One region of the Pseudarthrobacter arbutini genome, then DNA from elsewhere that is predicted to be linked to it. Evidence: riboswitches for the same ligand, from Rfam matches in the RefSeq annotation. Region 1 holds a riboswitch; the other holds the start of a gene.
What was found. A riboswitch is a leader RNA that binds a small molecule or an ion and turns the genes downstream of it on or off. The one in region 1 is predicted to bind cyclic di-AMP.
Positions count from the first base shown of each region.

Region 2: linked by a shared signal. The riboswitch ahead of ACX80V_RS16440 (LysM peptidoglycan-binding domain-containing protein) and the one ahead of ACX80V_RS17385 (C40 family peptidase) in region 1 are both predicted to bind cyclic di-AMP.

Region 1 is NZ_JBTNDQ010000016.1:39,084-42,854, forward strand. It holds gene ACX80V_RS17375 (iron-dependent transcriptional repressor DtxR) at 110-805, shown strand; cyclic di-AMP (ydaO/yuaA leader) riboswitch at 960-1,178, shown strand; gene ACX80V_RS17380 (M23 family metallopeptidase) at 1,182-2,006, shown strand; cyclic di-AMP (ydaO/yuaA leader) riboswitch at 2,155-2,317, shown strand; gene ACX80V_RS17385 (C40 family peptidase) at 2,388-3,062, shown strand; gene ACX80V_RS17390 (NlpC/P60 family protein) at 3,232-3,771, shown strand, end outside.
Region 2 is NZ_JBTNDQ010000014.1:110,009-113,779, forward strand. It holds gene ACX80V_RS16435 (aggregation-promoting factor C-terminal-like domain-containing protein) at 72-1,361, opposite strand; cyclic di-AMP (ydaO/yuaA leader) riboswitch at 1,576-1,746, shown strand; gene ACX80V_RS16440 (LysM peptidoglycan-binding domain-containing protein) at 1,750-2,580, shown strand; gene ACX80V_RS16445 (protein adenylyltransferase SelO) at 2,650-3,771, opposite strand, start outside.

The sequences.
Region 1 (3,771 bases):
TTATCCAGACAAATTCAAAATAGGCTAAGCTTTTTAGCGGACCTCGCCGCTGAGCGGGACGCGATACGGTGGGACAACGCAAGGTACTGCGCTCGAGGAGCTGAGCTGGATGACGGATCTGATCGATACTACGGAGATGTATCTTCGGACCATTTTGGAGCTTGAAGAAGAGAACATCGTTGCTCTTCGCGCACGCATCGCCGAACGGCTGCGGCATTCCGGACCCACGGTGTCCCAAACCATCGGCCGGATGGAACGCGACGGGCTGGTCGTGGTCTCCGGAGACCGCCATCTGGAGCTCACGGAAGCCGGGCGGAAACGCGCTACGGAAGTGATGCGCAAGCACAGGCTCGCGGAACGGCTCCTGGCGGATGTGATTGGCCTGGACTGGGCCTATGTCCACGATGAAGCGTGCCGCTGGGAGCATGTGATGAGCGAACGCGTAGAGCAGCGCATCTACGAATTGCTCAACCACCCCACCGAGTCTCCGTACGGCAACCCCATCCCCGGGCTGGCCGCCCTGGGCGGGCCGGCGCCCGCGCTCCCAGACGCCGGTGTGATTAATCTCCTTGATGCGATGCAGGGCTACGGGCCGGCGTCGAACGTGACAGTCAGCCGGCTGGCTGAGCCCATCCAGGTGGAACCTGAGCTGCTGGTCCAGCTGGATGAAGGCGGGATCAGGCCCGGTGCCACGGTGTCCCTGGAGCGCGTCGGGGAGTACATTTCCGTGCGCGTGCCGGGAATCGAAGGGGCGCTCGAGTTGCCCCCGGAAGTGGCATCCCACGTCTTCGTTTCCGTCAGCTGACGGGAAGGCGGTCCGCCGCGTGGGGCCGCGCCATAGCGCAGCGACGCAAGGTTCCGCAAAGATAACGGAATTGTTACTGTCCAAGTTAATCACCTATAGTTGAAACTCAGCGTCGATACAAAAGCGTTACCTGATCCGGAGCCGAGCTCTGCCAGCGGATCAGGTGCATCAGTCACCAACTGGCAGAGGCGGGGGAACCACAACCGGCAGTCGTAAGACTGCCTTGGGGTTAAGTCCGTCAGCAGCAAGCCTCTTCCAGCGAAGGATCCTCACGGGATATCTCTGCGCCAAGTGCTTGTCACGGCGGACCGGGTCTTTGAACTCTCTGACCCGAATCCGACAGCTAACTTCGCAGGCTACCCAGAGAGGAACATTCTTGACCACGCAATACTCCAGGGGCCGCCGTCGCGCGGTGGGTCCCGCCTCGGCGCCCAGAGTGGCCGAGGATTTCAGCGCGGAGAGGCCCCGCGACCCACAGCGGGAAGCCCGCCGCCGCCGGGGACCCTTCCGGCAGATGACGGATTTCGCCGCCGCCAGTGGCCTCGGCCAGAAGGCCGGCATCGCCTTGGCAGCGACAGGCCTGGCTCTCACCGTGACGGTTCCTGTGACCGGCCCCGTGATGGCCACTCCGGCACCCGGCCAGGCTGCGTCGGCCGTTTCCGCTGCTCCGCAGCCCGAAGTTACCGCCGAAGCCGCCGCCCAAATTGATTTCAGCCGCTCGTCCGTGGTGACCCAGGGTGATCCCGACGGCAAACTGAAGCAGCTCCTGAGTGCCCAGTCCGCGGGATCCATTACCCGCGCCGCCTCTGCCGGAAGCCTCGGCTCGCCGCTCGCCCAGCTGGCTACGGCCTCACCCTTCGGATTCCGAGTCAGCCCGATTACCGGCGGCTCCGGCGACTTCCACCGTGGCCAGGACTTCGTGGCACAGTGCGGAACCTCTGTCCTGGCTGCTGCCAGCGGTACCGTCACCTTCGTTGGCTGGCACCAGTACGGCGGCGGCAACCGCGTGGTGGTGGATCACGGCAATGGCCTTGAAACCACTTACAACCACCTCTCCTCCGCCAGCGTCAAGGTAGGCCAGACAGTCAGCCGCGGCGATGTTGTTGCCCTCAGTGGCACCACGGGCGCGTCCACGGGCTGCCACCTCCACTTCGAGGTCCAGGTCAATGGCGAAGTCGTTGACCCCACCGGCTGGCTCTGACCCAAATGATGGCCAACTCTCGAATCGCAGCGACGTGCCGTGACCTGAATGTGACATTGGCTCAGAACTCCTGTAACGTCTAAAGCGCGTCAACTTTTCCGAAGTTGACGTTCTTGAGTGGATTGCCTAGCTCTGCCACCGCTCAAGGTCCGTTCGCATGACATCGTCTGGCAGGGGCGGGGGAACCAATTTTGGTCTTCGATTCTGAAGGCCTTGGGGTTAAGTCGCAAAGCTTCCACTGTGAAGCAGCGCGGCCGGGTGACTCCCATCCGAATCCGACAGCTCACCTCGCAGGCATTGGGAGAGGCTACCTTCGTGTCTTCACGCCATACTTCTGCGCGTCACCGCGCACAACCGGTTCGCACTAACCCCTTGGGCTCCGTGTCCAAGGCCGTCAGTGCCAATGCCGGGACCGTAGGTCGCCAGGCTGCTGTTATCGCAGCTGCATCAGGTCTGATCCTGAGCATGGGGCTTCCGGCCAACGCCGCGGATTCCACCGCCGGCGTTTCCGCCTCTACCGAGTCCGGTTCCGCGCAGACGGCACTTGCCGTAACTGCCGCGCCCACGGCTACCGTTTCCTTCGAGCGCCCCGTGATCAAGACCACGCCGGCACCGAAGGTTGAGACGGTCCGTGCGCAGTCCACGGCCTCCGAAGCCGGGGCTCAGGGTGCTGCCGCAACCGAGGCCGCGGCCTCCAAGCTCGCGGACACTGTCTCCTCCGCCGCCGCTTCGGGTCTGGCAGCAGTTGCCTATACCGGTATCGGCAACCCCTACCTCTGGGGCGGCACCACTCCCAATGGCTGGGACTGCTCAGGCTTCACGCAGTGGGTCTATGCCCAGGCCGGCATCAGCATTCCCCGCACCAATGCCTGGACAGCGATGCGACCCACCGCCACACCTGCTCCCGGTGACCTGGTCATGCAGAATGGCGGCGCCCACGTTGGCATTTACGTCGGCAACGGCATGATGATCAGCGCACTGAACCCGTCACAGGGCACTCTGCTCCACTCCGTGGCATCCACGGGCACCTCCGCGTTCTTCACAATGGCCCCGTAGTTCCTGCAATCCAGTTCCTGCAGCCCTGCGCTGCCGGAACCGTTTTTTCGCGAGAAACTCTTCGCTAAATCCCCGTTCGGGGCGTGCCGGCGTACCCCCAAGATGCCGGCGCGTCCAAAGCCCTTAGGCTGCCCACGCGGTCCTGAGGAAAACGAAAGAGAGAAAATTAATGACTACACGTGCAACTGTTGCACGGCACCGCGCCGAGGTCGCCAAGACCAACTCGCTGGCTGTCATTGCCAAGGCTGTCGGCGACAACGCCGGCGGCATGGGCCGTCAGGCTGCGGTTATCGCTGCTGCTTCCGGCCTTGTCCTGACCAGTGGTATCGCTGCGAACGCGGCTGACACCGGCGTCCAGCGTGAAGCTGCGTCCGCTTCGAACCTTGAGGCTGAGGTTTCCGCCCCGGCCATCATTTCGGCTGCTTCCACCATTGCCATCTCCTACGAGAAGCCCGCAGTTACCACCACGCCGGCTCCCGTTGAGGCTCCCGCGCCTGTTGTTGAAGCTCCGGCTCCAGCCAAGGCCGCGGCCACCATCACGGTAGCGTCGGCAACTCCGGCCGCTCCGAAGGCTCCGGTCTCCGCCAGCGGCAAGGGCCAGGCCATCCTGTCTGCAGCCTACGCACAGCTCGGTGTGATGCAGGACTGCACCATGCTGGTCACGAACTCGCTGGCTGCCGTGGGGATCAACTTCCGCGACTGGCCTGCA
Region 2 (3,771 bases), on a different contig from region 1:
GCATTGAATTCTTCAGCGCCGCGGAATTCGCCAAGCCCCGGGAACATGACCCGGCTGCCGTCACCGGCAGGTCAGTACCAGTTGTTGGCCACGGAATGGTTCCACGCGCCGCATGGTGACCCGTAGCGGTCAGCGATATAGGACAGGCCCCAGTTGACCTGGGTCCGGTAGCTCGTGAGCCAGTCGCTGCCCGCGCTGGCATACTTGCTGGCCGGCAGCGACTGGGCGATGCCGTATGCGCCCGAGTAAGGATTGGTGGCAGTGGTCAGCCAATTCGACTCCTTGGTCCACAGCGACGCCAGGCACGGAAACTGGTCCTGGCCCCAGCCGTAGGCGCCCAGCTGCCCGGCCGCATAGTTCTTGGCGCCCGCGGGGTCGTTCACAGCGCCGCCCGGAACGGAAGGCACGACGACGGGCGGCGGGACCGGCGTCGGGCTCGGGACTGGAGGCGGGGCGGGCACTCCCGGTACAGCAGGTGGGGCCGGAGCCGGTTTCTGTGCAGCGGCGAGGGCCGCCGCCTTGGCTGCCGCCTCCGCCTGTTGGCGTGCCTGTTCCTGCGCCGCGGCCCGCTTGGCGGCCTGCGCCGTTTCGTATGCGGCCAAGGCCACCTGGCCCTGCCGGAACTCCCCCTCCACCGCAGCGGTGGTGCCCTTGAGGGAGGCCAGCTGCGCGGTCAGTTCCTGGCCGTGCTCCTCCTGCTCCGCGATCTGCCGGGACATGGCCTGCCGGGCGGACTGGGCGGCATCGAGCTTGGTTCTGGCTTCGCCGGACAGGCGCTCGCGCTCGGCCCTTGCTGTCTGCTCCTGATCGGCCAGGGCGCGGGAAATGCGTTCGGCGGCTGCGGATTTGTTCACCAGGGCGGCAGTCTTATCGCTGACGATCTGGACGATATTCAGGCCTTGGATGCTGTTGTTCTGCACGGCGTCGAGGGCAACGAAGAAGCCCATGTTGGTGCCACCGGTCTTGTACGACTGGGCGGCAAGAGCCCCAATTTCCTTCTTGTACTGTCCCAATTCGGCCGCGGCGCGTGCGGTCTGCGCGGTCAGTGCGTCCACAGTGGAAGTGGCGGACTGAAGCGCCGCTTCGGCCACGGCGTATTCCGCGGCGGACGTTACGGCCGCATTGCCCAGCACCTCCGCTTCGGTCTGGAGTCCGCCCAGCAGCCCGTTGATCCTGGTGACCTCTGCCGCTTTGCCGGCCTCGCTTTGCTTGGCGTTCTCCACGTCCTGCCACGAGGGATAGCCGCCCGGCGGCGCGTCATCGGCGGCATGTGAGGGAAGCAGCGCAGCCGACCCCGCCAGTGCGACCGCTAGCAGGCCGGCGAGGGCGGGCAGCCGCATTTTTTGAACAATCCGGGACATAGTTGGTGAGCTTACCGGGCATATACGGATTACGGGGCCTGACCTGCAACATCGTTACCGATGAGGAGGGAATCCAAGCTGAAACACGGGTGGATTTGACACCTACATTCCGTTACCGGAATGTGACATTGCCGATAAGTGGAAGTTATGGTCGAACGGTGGCCCGGCTCAAGCCGGACCATTCCCGCCAGTATGCCGAGCCCTGCCGCTGACCGGGATCCAGTCGCTTTCCAGCTGGCAGGGACGGGGGAACCACGTTTCCACGGCTTCTTGCGAAGCCTTGGGGTTAAGTCGGTATCGCTCCGTTCCGTGCGGCGCCGCTACCGGCCGGGTATCTCCGACCCGAACCCGACAGCTCACCCCGCAGGCATGGGAGAGGCGATCAACCGTGTCCAAGAATTCCGCTTCCGCACGCCATCGTGTGGTTTCTGCCAGCTCTACCGTCCCTGTCGGCCTGTCGTCAACGGCCAAAGCACACGCCCTGACGTTTGGCCGTCCGGCCCTTGTGGCCGTTGCTGCATCCGGCCTGCTGTTCAGCGTCGGCGCCCCGGCACAGGCCGGAGTCCACGGCCCGGACAATTCCGGGAGTGTCAACGTTCAGGGCCAGGCCAGCGCACCCGCCCCGGCCGCAGTTGCCCCGGCTCCCGCCGCAGCCAACGTCCACACTGTCGTTTCAGGCGACACACTGGGCGCAATCTCCACCCAGTACGGCGTCGCACTCAACGACGTACTGGCTGTCAATGGACTCTCGCTGACCACCATCATCTACCCCGGCGATCAGATCCAGATCCCCGGTGCTGGCTACACCGCACCGGCACCGGCGGCACCCGCCGCGGCAGCACCAGCGGCTCCGGCGAACACCGGAATCCGCCTGGCCTCCACCGCCGCACCGGCGGCCCAGGCTCCGGCCGGCTCGCTCGGCGCGCCCATCCTGGCCTCCGCCAACGCACAGCTCGGCGTGCAGCAGGACTGCACGGCCATGGTGGAGAAGGCGCTTCGCTCGGTAGGTAAGAGCGTGGGTGACCTCGCGCCCGGCCAGTTCTACCAGTACGGCTCCGTGGTGGGCACCCCGGCCGCAGGGGATCTGGTCATCACGGCCGGCCATGTGGGCGTTTACGCCGGCAACGGCCAGGTTGTCAGTGGCGGGGTGGACGGTTACAAAACCGAAATCCATTCCATCAGCTGGCTCGCCGGAGCGTCCTTCGTCCGCGTAGCGTGATCCGACCATGCTCGACGGCGGCGGGCGGCACCCAGCCGCGCGCCGCCGTCGTCCATCCCTGGTGTTCGCTCAGGTCCCGCAGAAGGTCCGGTAGCGCCCGAAGTCTTCAGGGGCGGGGCCGGCGTAGCGTTCCAGCCCGGGGCGCTGCGTGTACGGATCGGCCAGGACGTCCACCAACCGGTTGAATGGGTCCAGGTCGCCTGCGATAGCAGCATCCAGGGCCTCTTCAACCAGATGGTTCCTGGGGATGTAGATGGGGTTGACCCTGTCCATCAGGTCCGCGTCCGGCGCCAGGGCCAGCCACCGTGCGGCCCAGGCGTCGAAGGCGCCCGGGTCCGCAAACATGGACCGCGCAGTTTCCGGGGCGCCGCGGGCCGCCGAGCCGAGGCTCCGGAAGAAGGAGGTGTAATCCACCTGGCCTTCCTGGAGCAGCGCCAGCAGACCATCCACTAGGGGCGACGCGACGTCGTCGTGCGTGTCCGGGCGCAGCCCAAGCTTGGACTTCATGCCGGCTGACCAGGCAGCGCTGTACAGGGTGCGGAAGGCGCCGAGGGATTCCACGGCGAGCGCCACGGCCTGGTCCTGGTCTTCATGGAGCAGGGGCAGGAGTGCTTCGGCGAGCCGGGTGAGGTTCCACTCGGCAATGACCGGCTGGTTGGCGTAAGCGTAGCGTCCGTCCGCGTCGATGGAGCTGTAGACCGCGCCGGGGTTGAAGGCGTCCATAAACGCGCAAGGACCGTAGTCGATGGTCTCGCCGGAGATGGCCATGTTGTCGGTGTTCATCACGCCATGGACGAAGCCCACCAGCATCCATTGCGCCACCAGGGACGCCTGCGCGGCTATGACCGCCTCGAAGAACGCGAGGTAGGGCTTGTCGGCGAGCGCCACGTCCGGGTGATGGCGGCTGATGGCGTGATCGGCCAGGCGGCGCAGAAGGTCCGTGTCGCCGTTGACGCGGGCGAACTGGAAGCTGCCGACGCGCAGGTGGCTGCTGGCCACCCGGGTAAGTACGGCCCCGGGCAGCATTGTTTCGCGGCGGACGGGCCGGCCCGTGGCCACCACGGCGAGGGACCTCGTGGTGGGGATGCCCATGGCATGCATGGCTTCGCTGACGATGTACTCGCGCAGCATGGGACCGACGACGGCGAGACCGTCACCTGCGCGGGCGAACGGTGTCCGGCCGGAGCCCTT